Regions from separate parts of the Synechococcus sp. W60.1 genome, predicted to be linked through region 2. Evidence: predicted binding sites of a transcription regulator. Region 2 holds the regulator's gene; the other holds the start of a gene.
The links. The regulator NtcA, encoded in region 2, controls nitrogen genes in cyanobacteria. The targets are predictions, from matches to a motif close to GTANCNNNNGNTAC.
Positions count from the first base shown of each region.

Region 1: a site for NtcA is predicted at 5,714-5,727, ahead of NW805_RS03405 (cob(I)yrinic acid a,c-diamide adenosyltransferase). Genes of this name have one in related genera too.

Region 1 covers NZ_JANSHL010000002.1:278,052-289,309, reverse strand. The annotation lists gene NW805_RS03435 (acyl carrier protein) at 119-364, shown strand; gene fabF (beta-ketoacyl-ACP synthase II) at 398-1,678, shown strand; gene NW805_RS03425 (hypothetical protein) at 1,691-1,960, shown strand; gene NW805_RS03420 (HAD family hydrolase) at 2,154-2,858, shown strand; gene queA (tRNA preQ1(34) S-adenosylmethionine ribosyltransferase-isomerase QueA) at 2,855-4,033, opposite strand; gene dcd (dCTP deaminase) at 4,117-4,698, opposite strand; gene NW805_RS03405 (cob(I)yrinic acid a,c-diamide adenosyltransferase) at 4,822-5,529, opposite strand; gene NW805_RS03400 (phosphodiester glycosidase family protein) at 6,604-7,815, opposite strand; gene NW805_RS03395 (D-isomer specific 2-hydroxyacid dehydrogenase family protein) at 8,154-9,080, shown strand; gene NW805_RS03390 (isocitrate/isopropylmalate dehydrogenase family protein) at 9,165-10,247, opposite strand; gene NW805_RS03385 (GAF domain-containing sensor histidine kinase) at 10,415-11,221, opposite strand.
Region 2 covers NZ_JANSHL010000010.1:14,194-25,451, forward strand. The annotation lists gene treZ (malto-oligosyltrehalose trehalohydrolase) at 1-1,420, opposite strand, end outside; gene NW805_RS09630 (prolyl oligopeptidase family serine peptidase) at 1,531-3,594, shown strand; gene eno (phosphopyruvate hydratase) at 3,591-4,874, opposite strand; gene ntcA (global nitrogen regulator NtcA) at 5,113-5,787, opposite strand; gene NW805_RS09645 (M61 family metallopeptidase) at 6,034-7,911, shown strand; gene NW805_RS09650 (hypothetical protein) at 7,983-9,338, shown strand; gene NW805_RS09655 (hypothetical protein) at 9,340-10,227, opposite strand; gene psbV (photosystem II cytochrome c-550) at 10,549-11,091, shown strand; gene psbV2 (photosystem II cytochrome PsbV2) at 11,118-11,258, shown strand, end outside.

The DNA.
Region 1 (11,258 bases), on a different contig from region 2:
CAATGCAGGTGAGGCTGCTCACAAGAGGGAATCCATTGTCCGATACAATAGGGATTGCTTCATTGGCCGCTGGTTGGCCCGGCCAAGACACGCTGAATCGAGAGTTGGGATTCCAAGCATGAGCGCAGACGAAGTTTACAGCCGTGTTCGTAAGATCGTGTCCGATCAACTGGGCGTGGAAGATGACAAAGTGACCCCAGAAGCCAATTTCCAGAACGACCTGGGGGCCGACAGCCTTGATACGGTGGAGCTGGTCATGGCTTTTGAAGAGGAATTCGACCTGGAGATCCCCGATGAAGATGCAGAAAGGATCGCCACCGTGCAAGACGCTGTCAACTACATCCTCTCGAAGAAAGCTGCCTAATCTGCCTCCATACCCCTGGGCTAACACCGGACGATGGCTACTCTGGATCCCGCCACTGCTCTCAGGCCAACCCGCCGCGTTGTGATTACGGGGCTGGGCGCGGTCACCCCCATCGGCAACTCTCCTGCCGAGTTTTGGCAGAGCCTGCTGGCAGGGCGCTGCGGCATTGGGCCGATTACCCATTTTGATGCCTCCCGCCACGATTGCCGTATTGCCGGAGAGGTGAAGGGATTTGATCCCCTCGACTACTTGGATCGCAAGGATGTCAAGCGCACCGACCGCTTTGTGCACCTGGCGATGGCGGCCACCCGGCAAGCCTTGGAGGACGCCGACTTTCACATCACCGATCTCAACGCCGAGCAAGTGGGGGTGATCTTGGGCACCGGCATCGGCGGCATCCGCGTCTTGGAAGAGCAGCAGACCATCTATCTGCAGAAAGGGCCGGATCGCTGTAGCCCCTTCATGGTGCCCATGATGATCGCCAATATGGCTGCGGGTCACCTGGCCATTCATTTTGGCGCCAAAGGCCCCAATTCCTGCACAGTTACGGCCTGTGCCTCTGGCTCCAACGCCATTGGCGATGCCTTTCGGCTCATCCAGAGGGGAGAGGTGCAAGCGGCGATTACAGGTGGCACGGAAGCGGCGGTCACCCCTTTGTCCATGGCGGGGTTCAGTGCCATGAAGGCCCTTTCCACCCGCAACGACACCCCGGAGCAAGCCTGTAGGCCCTTTGATCGGGATCGGGATGGCTTTGTCATGGGGGAAGGAGCAGGGATCCTGGTGCTGGAGGAGTTGGAGCACGCCCGCGCCCGCGGGGCCAAGATCTATGCGGAGATAGTCGGCTATGGCCTCACCTGCGATGCCCACCACATGACCAACCCTGCCCCCGGCGGCGAGGGAGCGGCCCGGGCGATGCGGCTGGCCCTCAAGGATGCCGGGCTTCAGCCTGGGGATGTGCAACACATCAATGCCCATGCCACCAGCACCCCTGTAGGGGATATCGCCGAGGTCCAGGCCATCAAGTCGGTCTTTGGCGAGCATGCCCCCCGTTTGGCCATCAGCGCCACCAAGTCCATGACCGGCCACCTGTTGGGGGGAGCGGGCGGCATTGCCACGGTGGCCACAGCTTTGGCCATCCACCACGGCTGGGTTCCTCCCACCCTCAACTTGGACAACCCCGATCCCGAGTGCGAAGGGCTGGATTTTGTCCCCCACAAGGGGCGGCAGATGGCTGTTGAGGCCGCTTTGGTGAATGCCTTTGGGTTTGGTGGGCACAACGTCACGCTGGCCTTGCGCCGCTACTCTCCCGCTTGAAGGGCTTGGCCTATGTCTTCTCCCGAAAGTTCACTGCCCTCAGTTCGCCAACAAGCCTTGGCCGCTTTGACGGCGGAGCTGGCGCAGCAGGGTCACCCGCCCGAATATGCTCAGCACATGGCGGCGGCGGTTATTTTTCAAGCGGATTTGGATCTGTGTGCAGCTCAATTGGCGCGGGTGCTCAGTTGGCTGAAGCAAAACCATCCTGAACTCTATCCAGAGGCGGTGCAATTGGTGGACGCCACCCGCGAAGAGTTCGAGCGTCGCGTTCAAAATGGATAGACAAGCCATCTGCTGTGATCTGAAGCAGGGATCCGGCAGTTGGGTTGCGGTCGTTAGCAGAGGGTGATGTCCCCCCTATGGGACTGCAAGGGGTGATCTTGAGCTGGAGTGGAGTGGTGGCCGATGACGAGAACTTGCACCTACAGGCCATCAACCAACTGCTGGTGGAAGAGAACCTGCGCCCCTGGAACCTGTGCTGGCCGAAGTCGGGATCCCCTGGGCAGCGGAGCTTTACCGGCTGCAATACCTGGGCCGACCGGATCGAGAGCGCCTGCCGGCTCTGTGGGGGGAGCAGGGGCGGGTGCTCAACCCCAAGCAGCTGGAAGAGCTGCTGAAACGCAAGGCCCTATACTACCAGCAGGCTTTGCAGGGGCAAAGGGAGCTGCCTCTCATTCCCGGCCTGAGGGAAACTTTGGAGACGCTGGAGCGGCTGCAACTGAAGGTCGGCCTGCTGTGCGGCCAAGCGGCAGCCGAGGTGACCGCTTTTCTGGAGCGCTTCCAGCCATGCTGCCCGGCCCTGACGCGGTTGACCGATGGGGGATCCTACCGAGTGACGGGGGATGATGCAGGCCCAATGCTTTCCCCAGGACACTTGCACCGCCTGCTTTTGCAGCGGATGGAATTGCCCGCCCAGGCGTGTTTGAGCATTGAAGCCACCTACTCTGGCATTCAGGCAGCCCGTTCGGCAGGGATCCCGGTGCTGGCTCTGGCCACCTTCTTTCCTCTGCACATGCTGCAGCGGCGGGCCAATTGGGCGGTGGACGGCTACCATCAGGTGGAATGGGATCGCATCCGGAACTGGTTTGCCGGCGGGCAAAACCGTCCTTCGACCCCAGTTGAAGGAGAGGCGGAGGCCGGTTCCTTCAAGGGATCCCAGGGAGGTCAGCCCCAGCCCTAGGGCAGGATCAGCATGCCATCCCCAAAGGAATAGAAGCGATACCCCTGGTCGACGGCCTCTCGGTAGAGATCCAGCAGCCTTTGCCGCCCGATCAGCGCAGCCACCAGCATCATCAGGCTGGAGCGGGGCAGATGAAAATTGGTGACCAGTCCTTGAATCACCCGCCAGGAGTAGCCGGGGTAGATGAATAGATCGCTTTTCCCCTGCCAAGGCTGCAAGGTGCCAGAGGCTGCCGCGGTTTCCAAAGAGCGCACCACAGTCGTTCCCACCGCGATCACCCGCCCCCCTCGGGCTTGGGCTTTTTGGATGGCTGCCACCGTTTCTGCCGGCACCTTGAGCCACTCGCTGTGGAGACGATGCTCGGTTACCCGCTCCGCTTCCACCGGTCGGAAGGTACCCAGGCCGATGTTCAGGGTGATGTAGGCCGTTTGGATCCCTTTTTGGGCCAGCCGCTCCAGCAGCTCCTGGGTAAAATGCAGCCCTGCCGTGGGAGCAGCCACCGAGCCGGGGTGTTTGGCCCAGAGGGTTTGGTAGTCTTGAGGGCGAACTTGTCCTGAGCCCGGGGATCCGGAAGCCTTGATGTAGGGAGGAAGCGGGATCCGGCCCACCTGTTCCAGGATTTCCTCAAAAGGCTGTGCCCCCTCCCACTCAAACTGCACCACTCGCCCACCGGTCTCCGGATCCAAATCCAGGACAGTGGCTCTCAGCCCAGAGGGGGATCCCTGCTTGCTCCAAAAACCAATCCGATCCCCCACCTTCACCCGTTTGCCCGGCCTGACCAAAACCCGCCAGTTCCACGCCTGATCTGGCAGAGGTTGCGCAGCGGCAGGGATCCCTTCCAGACAAGGCTCCAGCAGCAACACTTCGACCCGCGCCCCGGAGGGTTCCTTGGCCCCGAACAGGCGGGCCGGGATCACCTTGGTATCGTTGAGAACCAGCAGATCCCCCTCCCGCAGGTAGTCGGGCAGATGGCAGAAGCGGCGATGCTCGTGCCTATCCGGGTACACCACCAGCATCCGCGCCTGATCCCTGGGCTCCACCGGCGTTTGCGCAATCTGGTCTGGAGGGAGAGTGTAATCGTAGGAAGCTGTGAGCAGATCGGGATTGGACTCCCTATCGCCCAAAGGCTCAGCCTCACCGGGGGGAGCGGCAGCAGGCGAAAAAGAGTCAGGCATGGAGATGAATCAAGATGGGGTTCTACGTGGATCCAGCATAGCCAACCGGATCCCGCCAACCCTCTCCCTTTTGAGGGAAGCAGCTAAACCTTGGCCACCACCACCTGCTGCGGCTGATCCTGATACTTGCCGGCGCGGTCGGCGTAGGTCACTTGGCAGGGATCCCCTTCCAGAAAAAGAAGCTGGACCACCCCTTCGTTGGCGTACACACGGCAGTCGGCGCTGGAGGCGTTGGAAAACTCCAGGGTGAGATAACCCCGCCATCCCGCCTCAGCGGGCGTCAGGTTGGCAATCAGGCCCACCCTGGCATAGGAAGATTTGCCAATGCAGATCACGGTAATGTTATCCGGAACTTGCAGCCGCTCCAAAGACACCCCCAACCCATAGGAGTGGGCCGGGATGATAAAGTAATCCCCCATCTCGTCGTGGTGCAGCTCCACCGCTTCCAGATTCTTGGGGTTAAACCGTTTGGGATCCACCACTGTGCCGGGCACATGGCGGAAGATCTTGAACTCCACCGGCGACAAGCGGATGTCGTAGCCGTAGGAAGACAGCCCGTAACTCAAAACGGGCCGAGATTCAACAGCGCGCACCAGCTCAGGGCAGAACGGCTCGATCATCCCTCGCCGCGCTTGCTCACAGATCCAGCGGTCGTTTTTCAACATGGCTACAGCCGGCTTCCTGGAGAGTGAGGGCACATCTGGTGGACAAGCTCCAGTCTTATTGGGACTCCGCCCCCCTGACGCGACCCGTGTTGCCTAGGTCTTTCGGAGCGGAAACTGTTTGCGCTAGCGGTGCGGAGCAACATGGGCTGCTGTAGGCATAGCACCTGTGCCGCTGACTTGAGGGGGATCCAGAGAACAGGCAACATTCCCATCGGCAGTGCGGAGCCCTGGGCCTGGGATGCCACGTAGGCGCAGCTGCGTGATCAAGTCGGCCCGCTCCAGAAACGAATCTGGCATCTCCGGCCCGGTGATCACCATGTCCATGGAGATGGGGCGTTGGTCGATTAAGCTCAGCACTTCCGCTTCTGGGATCAGGCCCAACTTCACAGCCAAGCTCAGCTCATCCAACACCACCAAGTCATAGCGGCCACTCCTGACAGCCTCCTGGGTAAATTGCCACAGCTCATCCAATGCCACCCGCTCCTCAGGCTCTAGGTGAGGTGTATCGATGCAGCGGTGCAGGCGACAACGAACCCACTCCAAGGATCTGCCCAGGGAGAGACGATTTTCGGGCCCCTGATTGATCCCACCCTTGAGAAATTGCACGATCAGCACCCGCGTTCCCTGGCCTGCCAAGCGCATCGCCTGAGCCATGACGGGCGTAAACATGCCCCGGCTGGGGTGGGTGTAAAGCTGCAGGGATCCCTGGGGAACCAACTGGGCGGAGAGGGATCCATTCTGCTGAAGGAAAAGCTCGCCGGCAGCAGGGCTGGCTTGAGGCGCAGGCTGTTTGGCGCGGGCTACAGGAGCGGCATCCTTGGAGGAAGGCATAGGATTTGGAGAAGCAGTGCAAACCACGTTCTATCTCGCGAGCAGGCTAGAGAACACGGCCCTAGGTTATAGGGCCTACAAGTGGTGGAGAGCGTCGGCTATGGATTCCATGAAACACCACCTGTGCGTATCCGTCAATGAGTCGGTTCTGCTTCTAGCTGGCATACAAATCATCCCCAATAGAGTAATAGAAAATACAATCCTTGCCCATCCTAGCCTTTTGGCACAAGAGGCAATACCTGAAAAGCTTTGACAGGGGATCTCAATAAAATTTCAGGCCTAGCCCAGAAGCTTGTGTGCAGGGCTATCTCACTTGAGTATAGAGGTGCTCTATAAAAATTTGAGAAAAAGATCAATTTCTTCCAAATAAGATTAACTCTCACAAACAGGAATGCCAGTACCAGCAGCCCACCCACGAGAGAGGAGCAAGGGTCAACCTACCCCAAAAGCCTTGTCCACCAGGAGAGATAGTCATTTTTAAAATAACTATACATTTGGTCGGGAGCCGGGTAGGCCTACACATTAGCGAACATTCGTAGTAGAGAGAATTGTAACCAAAAGTCCAAGGAGTTAATTTCTAACCTCGAGAGTGAAGAAATATAAATTCGTCAATCATCTTCGTCAAAAAATGGATTATTGACAATACTTTTTTGAAAACCAGCATCTGATTTAGCAGAAGCGTAAAGAATTGCGTGCCTTTTATACTCTGAGGTCGTCTTCTTCAAGAGATCGCCTCTTTGATCATTTTTCTTACCGGTCTCAAGGCCAATGTTTTCTACTTAATTTAATCTCTATTTCTGTTATGAGAAATGAGCATTGGGCGTTCAGTTTGGATCCCACTTAAAATTGACCTGAAAAAGCTCTGGGGCTTTGGGTGCTGAGATTGCCGGGATCCCATTGCGCAATCAAAGCCGAGTCCTTCCTCTGGCGAGGAGAGATTTTTGTTGAGAAGGTAGATCCAATCCTGGAGAATACTTGACCCCTCATCCAATCAGCCAGAAAGTCCGGGGATCCCACCCTCGATCCCTGGATCAAAGGGAAAAGACTCCATCCCGCCGGCACAAAAGTTTTCTGTCACCGACTTGGGCTTGGGAAAAACCCTAGGCCATTGTGAACTCGGGGTGTACGCCGCCGGGAGGGACTGGGATCCGTCTCACTGTTGGGTGGGCTGGCTTCTGGGTGTCGGTGTTCCAAATTGACGGCCTCTCCCCCCAGCACCAAGGTGGAAGCATTGCCCCCATCCAAGTTCAGGGCATGGCGACAGCCCAATTGCTGCATCAACTGCGCCATCTCCAGCAGGGTAAGCCCTTGGTTTTCCTGGGCATTGCCGGCGGTCACCAGCAGCAAATGTCCGCTGTCCAGTTGGCCGATGGCACTGCGGGCGGCTCGCTGCCGGCGAAAGAGGGGTTGAAATGCCTCCAATCGGGCATCCAAAACCACCTGCCCATCCAAGAGCAAGAGCGGCCCTGCCCCTAGGATGTGGGGATAAGCTTCCAGCTCGGGCGGATCCAAGCGCAGATGAAGGCTGAGGCGATCCCCGGGAACCAGCTTGCGGGCTTCTAGGGCACCTTCTAGCCCCCGCCCTGCCAATACATACCCCTCGCTGGGAATCTGTACCGTCAAACTGCCGGCCAGGCCCGCCACCAGAATTTCTTGCACCTGATCCTGCCGCACCATCACGAGCATTTCGTCGTCCGTTTGGGTGGTGTAGGTGGATCCCCAGTCGGGGGTGAACTGGGAGATGCCGGGCAGGATATAGCCTGTATTGATGCCCACCACTGGGATTTGATCCCCAATGGCATTGCGCAGCTCTGCTTGCATCCGCAAACGGGCAAAGCGCACGGATCCCCCTTCTTGCCCTGCCGTCCCATCCGACCAGGCGATGACCCCACGACCCAAAATGGGGCTGGAGATCCAACGGCCATCCCGACGAATTGCCCCCAGCGGCTGACGGGTGTTGCGGTTGAAAAACCCACCGTTAATGGCGGCTACTGCTCCCTGTTCGGGGCCAAAGGAAGACAGCTCCCCCAGACCCACCAGCCCCGCAGGTGCAGCCCAGATAGGCCGCAGTTGGCCCGCTGCGAGAGAAATGACCACGATAGAAACGGGGATCCGATTGTCTCCAACCCAAACCTCCTTCTGGTGCAAAGGGATCCCTTGCACCACCCGCACCGGCTGCACACCGAGGGTCACCTGAGCTTGAGCAGCCACGCTGGGCAAAAAGAGAGCAGCAGTGCAGGCTAACCCCCAGCCCATGACCCAGGCGCTCAGCTTGGTTTTGGACATGTCTTCACGTCTTTAGGGCTTCACCATTGTCATTGGGGGAGATGATTATCCCCCTGCGGCAAAGGTTCCCATCACAATGAGCGACAACAGGATCCCGGGAAAGAGCAGCGTCACCAAGATCAGCAGTTCGGATAGGGTCATTGGGGAATGCTACCTACTTAAGGATTGAGCCAACACAGCAGCCCTAATTTTCACCCTAGCGATCCTATGGAAGTGGCCCAGGATCCCTTTGGGATCCCTTAACACTCGATCACCGGTTTTTGCGGCTGCCCGTGCATGCCATCTCTCGCTCTGCCGACAGTATCCTGGCAAGGGGAAAGCCTTATCCAACGGTTCCTATGGGCATCCAAGGCAAACGCATTGCCGTCGAACCCGGCCATCTTCGCCCCTGGCTCAAAGAGGCTGTTTTGGCAGGGGGTGGCGAAATTGTGCCCCTGGCAGAAGCAGAAGCCTTGGTCTGGGCCGATGCCTTTGATGTGCCTGGCCTGAAGCGTTGTCTGGCGGAAGGGAAAGGGATCCGCTGGGTGCAGTTGCCCTGGGCGGGGGTAGAGCCTTTTGTCCGGGCAGGGGTTTTGCATCCTGCCTATGTGTGGACTTGTGGCAAGGGAGTCTATGCTCAACCGGTGGCAGAACATGCCTTGGCCCTGACCTTGGCCGGCTTGCGCGACTTGAAGATCCGCGCCTTGGCCCAAACTTGGCAGGAGGGCTCCGGTACCAGCCTCTGGGGTAGCCGTGTGGTCATTTTCGGGGCCGGGGGCATCGCCCAAGAGTTGATCAAGCTGTTGCAGCCTTTTCAATGCTCCATCGACGTGGTGCGTCGCAAGGCGGATCCCTTGCCGGGTGCCACACGGGTGGTGACGCTCGCGGAACGGCAAACGGTGTTGGCAGGGGCAGATGTGGTGATCCTGGCTTTGGCCCTCACGCCGGAAACCGAGGGGATCATCGCCCAAGCTGAGTTGGAGCAGATGGGATCCCAGTGCTGGCTGGTGAATGTGGCGCGAGGAAAACACATCGTGACCTCCGACTTGGTGGCCGCCCTGCAGCAGAGGGTCATTCGCGGGGCTGCCTTGGATGTTACGGATCCCGAGCCCCTACCGGATGGGCATCCCCTCTGGAGCTTGCCCAACTGCCTGATTACCCCCCACACTGCTCTTACCGATGCCATGATTGTCCCAGCCCTCTCTAAGCGGGTGCGAGAAAATGTGCGGCGCTTCCGGGCCGGGGATCCCTTGCTGGGGGTGGTGGATCCGGTTTTGGGGTATTGAGGCCCTCACCCCCACTGACTCTTCCCAAGAGAGAGGGGAGAGCGGAGTCAGAACGTTTGATTGATCCCCAATCAGCGATCCCAACTACTGCGGAGCCATCTCCTGCACGCGGGCAGCAATGGCCTTGGCCATCTCCTGAGTGCCGACGGGATCCCCTGTGGCCAGGTCATAGGTGACCTGCTTGCCCTCGGCGATCACCGCCTGCACCGCCGCCTCCACCCTTGCGGCAGCCTCCCGCTCTCCCAGGTAGCGCAGCATCATCGCCCCGGAGAGGATCAGAGCGCAGGGGTTGACTTTGTTTTGGCCAGCGTACTTGGGAGCAGAGCCGTGAATGGCCTCAAAAACCGCAATCCCATCGCCAATGTTGGCTCCTGGCGCCACCCCCAGCCCGCCGATCATCCCCGCGCACAAGTCGGAAATGATGTCCCCATAGAGGTTGGTGAGCACCAGCACATCGTAGAGCTGCGGCTTTTGCATCAGTTGCATGCACATGTTGTCCACGATGCGATCTTCAAACTCGATGTCGGGGTACTCCTGGGCCACCTCCCGTGCCACCTGCAAAAACAAGCCATCGGTGAACTTCATGATGTTGGCTTTGTGAACTGCCGTCACCTTCTTGCGGCCATTCTGGCGGGCGTACTCAAAGGCAAATTTGACAATGCGGCGGCTGCCGAAGTCCGAAATGGGCTTGATGCCAATGGCGGATCCCTCGCGGATGGGTTTGCCGGAGAGGCGCATCATTTCCTCCCGCGCTTGGATGGCTTCCGGCGTGCCCCGTTCAAACTCGATCCCGGCATAGAGATCTTCAGTATTTTCCCGCACCACCACTAGGTCAATGTCTTGAAAAGGGCTTTTGACACCGAGCATGGATTTGGCCGGGCGCAGATTGGCGTAGAGATCCAGCTCCTTGCGAATGGCCACGTTGACCGAACGAAAGCCAGTACCTACGGGAGTGCCAATCGGCCCTTTGATCGCCACTTTGGTTTCCCGAATGGACTCCAACACCTGGGGCGGCAAGGGGGTGCCGTATTTCTCGATCACCTCCACTCCTGCTTCTACCGGGATCCATTCCAACCCAACCCCGGTAGCCTCCAAGACCGTGGTCATCGCCTTGGCCACTTCCGGGCCGATGCCATCCCCAGGGATCAAAGTCACACGATAGGCCACAGATGCTTCTCCTCGCAGTGTTAACGACAGCGCAAAAACTCCGCCTTGCCAGCGTGAGAGGATCCCTCCACCAGACAGGTTAGAGAACCGGGAACCCTTGAGCTTAAACGACTATAGAACAGGTTGAGACTGAAAATGCTGCGTCTGCTACCTCAGAAAAGGGGGGGCTAGCCGCAAGATCGGGGACTCGGCGGCAGAGGGACTCGCAGCTCTACAACTGTGCCACTGCCAAAGCGGCGATTACGCCAAGCAATGCTTGCCCCGATCAACTCGGCTCGGTAGCGCATGTTGAGCAACCCGTGTCCATGGCCAGACGGCTGGGCGGGATCCGCCCCGCTCTTGGACTCCGGCATACCGCAGCCATCGTCGATGATCTTCAGCTCCAAGTGGGTGTAGGGAGCCTGAGGGTTGATAGAGGAACCGGCGTCCTGTTGAACCTTGGGCTGAATGATGAGATCGATGCGCCGTGCCCCCGCGTGTTTGACAATCAGAAAGCTGGCTTCCAGAGGTGTCCGGCTCAGCAGAGCCAAAGCCCCCAGCCGCTCCTCCCCCCGGTTAATCGGGTAGGCAACAAAGCCTCGCAAGCCATTGGCCTTCACCCACTCCGGGGCGGGCATCCAGGCTTCTTGGGCGGGATTGTTGCTCAAAAGCGGCAGACCCTCCTGGGCCACCCGCCCCAAAGGGCTGTCGTCAGGGTAGATCCGCTGAATTTGGTCATGAGCAGGACTGAGCAGGCCGGCATGGGCCACCGACTGAAAACATCCTTCCTGCGGGTCGAAAAACCAAAGGCGAGCTGAGGCTGCACCCAGACGATCCACCATCTGCCGTACCAAGGTCTGGGCCAACTTGAGCACACACTGCTCCAGCTCCCTCGTCTCTACAGAGTCCGAAGAGGATGGGGAAGACAACTGAGAAGAGAGCAGCACCAGTTCTTGGACAATTTGGTTTGCAGCCTGTAGCTGGCCTAGCAGCATGGGATCCCATCGCGGCAGCGGTGCGGAGCACTTTCAA
Region 2 (11,258 bases):
GTACCGCTTCCACCAGGTCGGGATCCCCGTGGCTGACAAAATACAGAAAGGGGGCCACCTCCCCGTATTCTTCCCCCATAAACAGCAGCGGCAGCATGGGGGCCAACAGCAGGGCAGCGGCAGCCAACTTGAGGCCCTCGAAAGAGGTGAGCTGGCTAAGGCGCTCTCCCAGCCTGCGGTTGCCCACCTGGTCGTGGTTTTGAATGCAGACAACAAATTGGGATCCCGGTCGCCCAACAGCGGAGTTGCCGTGACGCCTGGCGCGGTAGCAGGAGTACTGGCCAGAATAAACGTAGCTCTCCCGGTAAGCCTTGGCCAGGTGCTCCAATTCGCCAAAGTCCTGGTAGTAGCCTGTCTTTTCCCCGGTAAGCAGGGTGTGAAGTGAGTGGTGGAAGTCATCGCACCACTGGGCATCTAGCCCGTAGCCCCCTTGCTCTCGGGGGGTGATGAGGCGGACATCGTTGAGGTCGCTTTCGGCAATGAGAACCCTGGGCCGGCCAGTGCGAGCTTCTAGGGCATCCACCTGCTCTGCCAATTCCTGCAAGAAGGGGTAGGCGCTGAAGTCGTAGATGGCATGCACCGCGTCCAGCCGCAGCCCATCGAGATGAAACTCCTCCAGCCAGTACTCGGCGTTTTGTAGGAAAAACTCTCGCACGCCGTCAGAATAGCGGTCGTCGAAGTTGAGGGCATCCCCCCAAGGGGTGTGGTACTTGTCGGTGAAGTAGGGGCCAAAATCCCGCAGGTAGTTCCCCTCCGGCCCCAGGTGGTTGTAGACCACATCCAAGATGACGGCCAAACCCAGTTGGTGGCAGGCGTTCACCAGGGCTTTCAGATCTTCAGCTCCCCCATAGGCGGTCTGCACCGCGTAGGGATAAACACCGTCGTAGCCCCAGTTGCGCTCTCCTGGAAACTGGGCCACCGGCATCAGCTCCAGCACGTTTACCCCCAACTCCACCAACTCCGGCAGGCGAGGGATCAGAGCAGCAAAGGTGCCCTCGAGGGTAAAGGTGCCTACATGCAGCTCGTAGAGGATCCACTGAGACAGCGGGATCCCCTTCCACCCTTGATCCTGCCAGTCGAAGTGGGGATCCACCACCCGCGAAGGGCCGTGGACGCCGTAGGGCTGGCAGCGGGAAGCGGGATCCGGCCGCTCCACTACCCCTGCTGAGGTGTGCAGGCGGTAGAGGTAGTCCACTGGCCCAGGTGGGATCCCGTCCACCTCCCCCTGCCAATAGCCCTGCTCATCCCGCACTAGAGTAAAGCAACGTTGGACAGGGCTGAGCAGCTTCAGCTCCACCCGTTCAAGCAGAGGCGCCCATACGGAAAAACGATAGCGACCTTGGCCCAGGGGATAGGCCCCAATTCGCCCGATCTCTGCGTGTTGCAAGGGAGTGGAGAAAAGGTGTGGCACGAAACTCACCCGGAAAACCCGGCTTCTACTATAGCGGGGCTTGATCCCAAGAGTCCTCAGAGTGGGTTCTCGGCTCCTCCCTCTGCCATAGTGGAATGGGTCTCCAGCGATTAGGTCTTATGCTCAACTATCCCCCCAGCTATCCCGATCCCACTGTTGTGGACATCTACCACGGGCAGCCGGTGCCGGATCCCTACCGCTGGCTAGAGGATCTAGATTCGGAGCAGACGCGGGCCTGGATTGAGGCGCAAAACCACCTTACCTTTAACTACTTGCAGCAGATCCCAGCCCGGCAGCGGATCCGAGAACGCCTGACCCAGCTCTGGAACTATGAAAAATACAGCCAGCCCTTCAAAGAAGGGGGCCGCTACTTCTACTTCAAAAACGACGGCCTGCAAAACCAGAGCGTTCTCTACACCCAAGAAAGTCTAGAGGGCCAGGCGTGGGTTTTGCTGGATCCCAACACCTTCTCCGAAGACGGTACGGTGGCTCTATCGGGCATTGCCATCAGCCGTGATGGGCGGTATCTGGCCTATGGTCTCTCCCGCTCCGGCTCCGACTGGCAAGAATGGAAGGTGCGGGACATCGAAACCGGCGAGGATTTGCCGGATCACCTCCGCTGGGTCAAGTTTTCCGGGGCGAGCTGGACGCTGGATGGGCAAGGATTTTTCTACAGCCGCTACGACGAACCGGCCCCCGGCAGCGAATACGAAAGCGTCAACTACTTTCAAAAGCTCTACTACCACCGCCTGGGCACTCCCCAGTCGCAAGATACCTTGGTCTATCACCGCCCCGACCAAAAGGAATGGGGGTTTGCCGGCGGGGTTACGGAAGATGGTGATTACTTGATCATCTCCGTCTGGCGGGGTACGGATCCCAAAAACCTCATCTTCTACAAAGACTTGCGGGATCCCCAGTCTCCTGTAGTAGAGCTCATCCGCGAGTTTGAGGCCGAATACAGCTTCGTGGGCAACGACGGATCCCGCTTTTGGCTGTTGACGGACTGCCAAGCTCCTCGGCGGCGACTGGTGGCGATTGACTTGGAGCAGCCCGACCAGGTGCAGGAGGTGATCCCCGAGGCGGAGGAGACCCTCCAGGGGGTTAGCTTGATCAACAATCAGTTTGTGGCCTTCTACCTCAAAGACGCCCACACCCAGATCAAGACCTTTGCTTTAGACGGTAGCTACCTGGGGGAAATTCCGCTGCCCGGGCTGGGATCTGCCAGCGGCTTTGGCGGCAAGCGCTACGACACCGAGACCTTCTACACCTTTACCAGCTTCACTACCCCACCCACCATCTACCGCTACGATTTCACCAGCGGCACCAGCACCCTGTTCCGTCAGCCCCAGGTGGATTTCGATCCCCAGGCCTACGAGGTGCAGCAGGTGTCTTACACCAGCAAAGATGGCACCCGCATCCCCATGTTTCTCGTCCACCGCCGTGGCCTGACTCGGACAGGGGATCACCCCACCCTGCTGTATGGCTACGGTGGCTTTGGCATCTCTCTTACCCCCAGCTTTTCAGTGGGTCTGGTGGCCTGGCTGGAAATGGGAGGGGTTTACGCCCAGCCCAATTTGCGCGGCGGCGGCGAGTACGGAGAAGAGTGGCACCAGGCGGGCACCAAGCTCAACAAGCAAAAGGTGTTCGACGACTTTATTGCCGCTGCCGAGTGGCTGATAGCCCATGGCTACACCAACCCCGCCAAGTTGGCCATCTCCGGCGGCAGCAACGGCGGCCTGCTGGTGGGGGCCTGCCTGGTTCAGAGGCCGGAGCTGTTTGCAGCGGCCCTGCCGGCAGTGGGGGTGTTCGACATGCTGCGCTTTCCCAAGTTCACCATCGGCTGGGCCTGGATCTCCGAGTACGGATCCCCGGAGAACCCGGAGGAATTCAAGGCCCTCTACGCCTATTCCCCTCTGCACAACCTCAAGCCCGGCACTGCCTATCCCGCCACCCTGATCACCACCGCAGATCACGACGACCGGGTGGTGCCCGCCCACAGCTTCAAGTTTGCCGCTGCCCTGCAGGCAGCCCAGGGGGGATCCCAGCCCATCCTCATCCGCATCGACACCAAGGCAGGGCACGGGGCCGGCAAGCCCACCAGCAAGCTGATTGAGGAAGCTGCCGACCGCTGGGCCTTTTTGGTGCAGGTGCTAGGGATCCCCTGGGACGGAACGGGAAGTTAGCGAGCTCTAGGACCCAGGCCCACCCGACCGGCATAAACTGCCGCTTCCCCCAGCTCGTCTTCGATGCGCAGCAGTTGGTTGTACTTGGCAATGCGCTCGCTGCGGCAGAGGGATCCGGTTTTGATCTGCCCGGCACGGGTGGCCACCGCCAAGTCGGCAATGGTGGTGTCTTCCGTCTCGCCAGAGCGGTGGCTGATGATGGTGCGAAAGCCGGCTTGAACTGCCAATTGGATGGCCGAGACGGTCTCCGTCAGGGTGCCGATTTGGTTGGGCTTGATCAAAATGGCGTTGGCGGCGGCGCTGTCGATACCCTTTTGCAGGCGGGTCAGGTTGGTTACAAACAGGTCATCTCCCACCAGCTGTACCCGGGATCCCAGTTGAGCGGTCATGGCTTGCCAACCGGCCCAGTCTTCTTCCGCTAGCCCATCTTCAATGGAAAGGATGGGATAGTTGGCCAGCAGTTGCTGGTAGTAAGCCACCATATCAGCCGCGCTGTGGGCTTTGCCCTCAAAGTGATATTGCCCATCCTGCAGCAGCTCGTTGGCGGCCACATCCAAGGCCAAGGCGATATCTGCTCCCGGTTTGTAGCCTGCCTGTTCAATAGCCGTCATCAGCAGATCCAAAGCCGCCGCATTGGAGTCGAGATCAGGAGCAAACCCCCCTTCATCCCCCACACCGGTGGACAGCCCCTTCTGCTGCAGCACTTGTTTTAGTACCGCAAACACCTCAGCCCCGTAGCGCAGCGCCTCGCGAAAGCTGGCCGCTCCAATGGGCACAAGCATAAATTCTTGAATATCGACGTTGTTGTCGGCGTGGGCGCCGCCGTTGAGCACGTTCATCAGCGGCACCGGCAGCAGGTTGGCAAAGGGCCCCCCCAGGTATTTGTAAAGAGGCAAGCCCACTGCTTCCGCAGCCGCTTTGGCTGTCGCCAGAGAAACTGCCAAAATAGCGTTGGCCCCCAGGCGGGACTTGTTGGGGGTGCCGTCCAGGTCGATCAGCAACTGGTCAATACGGGCTTGGTTGAGGGCATCTTCTCCCTGCAGCTCCGACTGGATGGGGCCAAGGATGTTTTCCACCGCCCTCAGCACACCCTTACCGCCGTAGCGTTTGGGATCCCCGTCCCGCAGCTCATGGGCCTCGAAGGTACCGGTCGAGGCACCGCTGGGAACCTGCGCCAAGCCCGTTGCCCCATTGGCTAGACCCACCAGGGCTTCTAGGGTGGGACGCCCTCGCGAGTCGAGGATCTCATGGGCGGTAATCCACTCGATGGCTGTTTCCACAGTTACACCTCAGCAATTGGCTAGATAGCTCTGGCCAAAGCCAGATCCCCCCATAGACTAGTAGATTCTTGCCCGGGATCCGGTCAGCTTCCAGAAAACTTTAAGTCTGTCCTTCGGGCACAGAGATTCTTCAAGGCTGCAGCAGTAGATTGAACATAGGCCGGCCAGAGCTTCAACCAGCCGTCGAGCGGGGTTTGCCTAGGCAGGGTGCTACTCAGGAAGTGTTCTCCTCTTCCTTCTAGGCAAAGCGATGGCTCAGCCGCATCGGGTCGTGTACGGTGATCTTCTTCTTGTGAATGGAGATGTACTTCTTCTTGCGCAGCTCTCCCAACAGGCGGGTGATGGTGACGCGGGTTGAGCCAATGGCCTCGGCAATGGCCTGGTGAGACAGCTTGAGATCGATGGTGACCCCATCTGGGCCAGGCACCCCGAAATCGCGACAGAGAATCAACAAAAAGCTGACCAGACGGGATCCCATGTCGCGATGAGCCAGCGTCTCGATCATCATCTCCGTTTGCAAGATACGAGACGACAGGCTTTTAACCAGCAACATGGCCAGTTCGGCGTTCTCCTGTAGGGATTTCTCCACCTGCTCGATCGGTAGAGAGAGTAACTCGGTAGGTGTAAAAGCCACCGAGTGATAAAAGCGGTCGGAGCGCTGTCCCGTGATAAAGGAGAGCACGCCGAAGATGCTGTTTTCGCGCAGGAGGGCAACGGTGATTTCCTCTCCCATTTCGTAGACCCGCGAGAGCTTAACGGCTCCCTTTACCAAAAAGTAAACCCGCTCCGCCGGATCCCCTGGAAAAAAAATGGTCTTCCCGCGCTCGAACGTTTCGATAACCGGAGGATGGTGAGGGCCTCCCAATTGCTTGAAGGCTGTGATCAGAGATTTTTCCGCTACGGCCACCGCCATACTCATCAACCTTTTAAGGTCAGTTTATACCTAAGATCAACCTACTAGGATCAATCTAGAAGCATTAGGCTAGGTTGCAACCCATTGACTTCAGAATCTACGAGGATACCAAGATTTACCCTAAAGTAGAAGGTTCTGCCCAGGCATCTTTGTAGCACGCGCTACATTTTTAAGTCTCGTTGCTGCTCTCCAGCCAAAGGCAGAGGTTAGGATAGGAGCCATTGCCGCTGGGGGCTGCGCCAGCCCTTGGCAGTAGAGGGTAGGGTGGGTTCTATGGGGATCCCAGAGGTTATCGTTGCTGCACCTTCTCAACTGAGCCGCCAGCATTTCACAGTGCGGATGCCGGATCCGGCCAATCACCTGCTGGAGGTGGAACTGCAGATCCAAGAGGTGGATCCAGAGGTGCCTTTGCGGCTGCGACTGCCGGTGTGGACGCCGGGATCCTACTTGGTGCGGGAGTATGCCCGTCATGTGCAGGAGTTTCAGGCGGCAACTGAGCAGGGGATCCCTTTGGCCTGGCGGAAGGTGGATAAGAATACCTGGCAAATCGATCCGCCGGGCTGTTCCGCCGTGAAGGTGTGCTACCGGGTCTATGCCTATGAGCTGACGGTGCGCACGAACCATCTGGATTTGACCCACGCCTATTTCAACGGGGCAGCGCTCTTCCTCTACGTGCCCGGTCGCGAGCGGGAACCCTACACTTTGACGGTGATCCCCCCCAAGCCGGATTGGCACATCGCCACCAGTTTGCGGCCCTTGACCTCTCCTTCTGAGGATCCCACTTCCGGCCAGTCTTTTGTGGCAGAGGACTATGACGAGCTGGTGGATAGCCCGGTGGAGGTGGGCCTGCATCGGATGCAATCGTTTGAGGTGGAAGGGATCCCGCATTACCTTGTGGTTTGGGGGTCGGGCACTCTGGATGTCGATCGGGCCGTTGCCGATGCCAAGGCCATTGTCGAAACCACAGCCGCGTTTTTCGGTGGGCTACCCTACGACCGCTACTGGTTCATTGTGCATTTGTCGCCGGGAGGATTTGGTGGCCTTGAGCACAAGTACAGCACCACCCTTCTTTACTCTGGGCTGGAGCTGCATCAGCCGGAGTCCTATCGGCGCTTTTTGTCTTTGCTGGCCCACGAGTTGTTTCATGCCTGGAATGTCAAGCGCCTGCGTCCTCTGGCATTGGAAAAGATCGACTACAACCAGGAAAATTATCTGGAATGTCTGTGGTTTTGTGAGGGGGCGACCAGCTATTACGAAAACGTCATCTTATTGAGGGCAGGGATCCTCAGTGCCGGCGATTTTTTAAAAGTTCTTTCCGAACAGATTGGTCGCTTGCAGCGTACTCCGGGCCGGGCCGTGCAATCGCTGCGGGAATCCAGCTTCGACACCTGGATCAAACTCTACCGCCCCCACGAAAACACCCTCAACAGCCAGGTTTCTTATTACTTAAAAGGGGCTTTGGTCTGTTGGCTGCTGGATCTGCACATTCGCCACCTTTCCGGCGGTCAGGGATCCCTGGATACGGCTTTGCAGGATCTGTGGCAGCGCTTTGGTCGGTCAGAGAAGGGCTACAGCGACCAAGACTTGCGGGAGGCGTTTGAGCGGGCAGCCGGTGCCGATCTTGGCCGGTTTTTCTCCGCCTATGTGGAAGGCACGGAAGAGCTAGACTACAACACTTACCTACACCCTTTTGGCCTCACCCTCAAAGCCCAATTCAGCCGCCCCAACCCCAGCCCTTACTTGGGCCTTAATTTCAACGGCGAGGGCAATCGCATCAGCACAGTGGAGATGGGATCCCCGGCGCAAAAAGCAGGCATCTGGGCCGGCGATGAGCTGGTGGCCCTGGATGGGTTCAGGGTGAGCGCTGCCAACCTGACAGAACGCTTGACAGCCTATCAGCCCCACCAGATCATTTGTTTGAGCGTTTTTCAAGCCGATCAGTTGAAACATTTCTGGATCTCGTTGGATCCCCCTCGGCCCGATGTCTACACGTTGGAGGTGTTGCCTGAACTGACTCCTGCTCAAGAAGCTCTTCAGCAAGGCTGGCTGGGATCCCTTGTCGGCGCCCAGCTTCGGTCAGAGGCAGGTCCCCATCTGCTTGAAAATTCACCTATCTCCTCCTAGCATGTTGAGGCAAGCAGGTAATCCAGTTAACTGGAAAGAAAAGTAACAGCAGCAGAGGACAGGAGTATCTGATGGACTTAGTTTTGGTTTTATTGATTGGGGCAGCTGTTGGTTTCTCGGTAGGCATTTACGTTGCTCGCCAGTATGGGGCCAGTCCTAAACTGGAAATCTGGAAACGAGAGATTATCAGAGATATATCTTCGCAGCTAAGCCAACGCAGCCAAGAACTCAACAACCCGGACAAAGCACTCATCAAGTTGAGCGAAGGATTGGTAGACAAGATTTCTCAAAAGTTACAGGAAAAGTTACAGGCCGTCCAAGCTACCCTTGAAGAGTTTAAATTTCGCCTTGCTGACAGCCAGCAAAGCTTGCTACAGGACTGGAGCAGAGACCTTCTACAAGCTATATCTGTAAAGTTGGCCGAACATGGCCAGCAACTGAACAATCAGCTAGCCATTCTGGAAAATCTAGTGGAAGAGGCCAAAGATATTTATCGGCAACTACGGGTTACTATTCAAAGTTCTCATGGATCCGAGATATGCCCAACTGCAAATCAGGACTCCCAGAATGAGCAGGTTACTCAGGTCATTGGTAAAGCACCAGATCCTGAGACACCAGACGAAGTACTAAGAGACAAGGATGGGACAGCTACTGTTGATATATCAAAGATAGAGTCGTTCTTAAACTCGAAAAACATAAAGATCAAAATCAAAAAGAGAAGCATAGATATGGAGGAAAAAGAGAAGGAGCTAGATCAAATAGCTGACCTTATGGGTAGTCAGTACTCTTTGATCAAAAGATTCTATAGAATGATTAAGTCAAGTATGAACAGCGGAAACTCTTTCTCAATAGACCTTAGAGACGAACCTCAACAAGTAATTGACACAACTCGCCAGCTTGCCACAGAGCTACACAAGATCGCATTTTTGGAAGAGTATAGATACTCCGAAGCGCCCAAGTGTCTGCTAGAAGCAAGAGCCAGCAGATCTAAACAAGCACTGAATTTTCTCTCAGGAAACTGGCTGGAGAGATACGTTAGGAATAGGTTGATTTGCCTTGCTAAAAGGCAAACTGGAAAGATTGATTTTCCTTACGTAGCAAATGTTGAAGTTACTTTGTCAAACAGAGATGATTTTGAGATGGATCTTCTCTTCTACGTTAATGATCAACTTTACTGGGTAGAGTCGAAGACAGGTAAGTATAAGTACCGAGATAAAGTAAAAAAGTACTCCAAGATTGCTTCTGACCTTGGTCTTCAGAGAAACCAAGCCATCATAGTTTTGACCGACGTTAGTCAAGATGCAAAAACCGATCTATCCTCTCGCTATCATCTGTCAGTCATCAGTGTTGATGAGGTTGAGGCTACATTTGAGAGGATCTTAATAAAGTCACCTTCGAGAAGTCTGAAAGGCACCCGAGAGCATTAGCTTAAGCCACAATTTTGACAGCTTGTTCCATACACCACCAGGGATCCTCCGCAAAAGCTGGCATGGGCGTGCTGCCCGCCTTGCCCAGAATGGCCAGCCTGACTTCTCTATCCAGACGGGATCCGGAGCCATAGGGATCGTCAGAGGGGGGCTCCAGCCTTTGTCCTAGAGGGGGCATTGCCATAATGCCCGGCTGCATGCCGGTACTGGTGACCCAGATTTTGAAGCGATCCACCGCCGTTTCTGTGTCTTCGGGCAGTTGCATCTGGAGCAGATAGCGAGGGCCAGAGCCAACTAATACGCTTTCGCTGGGGCGCAGGCGAGTAGGAAAGTCCGGCTGGTAGGGATAGACCAAGCCGACGCTGCACTGCCGTTCGTCAAAGACTGTTACATAGACATGCACTGGGGTGAGGGCCTTATTGCGCAAGGCGATGGCGAGGTTGCGGCCTGCCTGGATTTGCACTTTCCCTTGGGGATCCCGCGGCAGGGGGCTCACTTCGGCAGGGGCAGAGCTGCTGGCCGGGGTTTCCAGTTGGAGAAATTCCACTTCCAAGATGCTGCTCAGCGCATCGCTGGCAGGTTGCAGGTTCAAAAGATTACCAAAAGCAGCCACGTGCTCCAACAGCCGCACCAGCTTGCGAGGCAGGGCCAGTAGCTTCTTCACCGGGATCCGGAAGGCCGCCAGAGCCACCTCTTCCCCCCGCCGGTAAAAGTGATAAGTGGCATCGGGCAACAGCTCTACCCGCAAGTCCGCTGCTTCCGGGTCTGTGTAGGTCAGAAGCGGTGAGGCCGGCAAGGCCGCCAGCAAATCGGCAACGGGCATTTGCACTTGACTGGGATCCGCACAGGTGAAAGCCACCCGCAACGGCTGGAATCGGATAGAGGACATGGGGAAAACCTGGAACGGAGTCTGCCGTATTCTCCTGCTCTGAGGTTGCCGGGCAAGCAAGCCAAGCTCTATATTACCTGCTCATTACCTGCTCAGTTCTCTCGACTGGGCTGTGGCCAAGTCAGCTCTCGGCCAACAGACTCCCAACAGGCCATAGCTCCGTAATCAAACTTAACACCAAAGGCAAATGGAACCATTGGGAAACTATCCCGGATCCCATCTGCAAATGATCTCTTAATGGTCTATTCTTGATCCTGTTGTCGGGTTTGTGGCTGGAGTGGAGCTCACCTCTCCTCTTTCTAGACTGATCTACGGAGAACCATGTTTAGCAAAGCTTTTTCTGTTCAGAAGGTGTTTGCGCCAGCGCGTCGTCGGTTGCTTGTCCTGCTGTTGGCTGCGTTGATGGCTGGGTTTGGCTGGGGTCTGGCTCCAGTGTTTGCAGCTAGGGATATTCCTGCAGTGGCTCTGTCGCCAACTGAGTCTATTACCTTTACCGAAGCCCAGTTGGCCAAAGGGAAGAAGCTATTCAACACCGCATGCGCCCAGTGCCATGTGGGCGGCCAGACCTATCCCAACCCGGATGTGAGCTTGAAGCTTTCGGATCTGGAGGGGGCAACTCCCCCACGGGATAATGTGCTGGCGATTGTGGATTACATCAAGAATCCAGTCACCTATGACGGGGTGGAGTCTCTGTTGGAGTATCACCCCAACACCCAGCTCACCAGTGAGTATCCACGTCTGCGCAACCTCACCGACGAGGATCTGAAGCTGATTGCGGGCTACATTCTGGTGCAGGCCAAGACCGTTCCCGGCTGGGGTGGTACCAAGAACGAAAGCCACAGCGACCTATCAGCCTATCTCTAATGCCGCATCTGGATCAGAAGTTGCCTATGAGATGGCGGATCCCGTCTCGCCTCTGGGCCTGGGTCGGGATCCTAGCTTTGTTGTGGCTGGGGCTGGCCAGTCCGGTGGCTGCCCGCATTGATCCTTACGTGAACCAGTATTTGCGGGTGAGTGGCCCTGTGGAATTG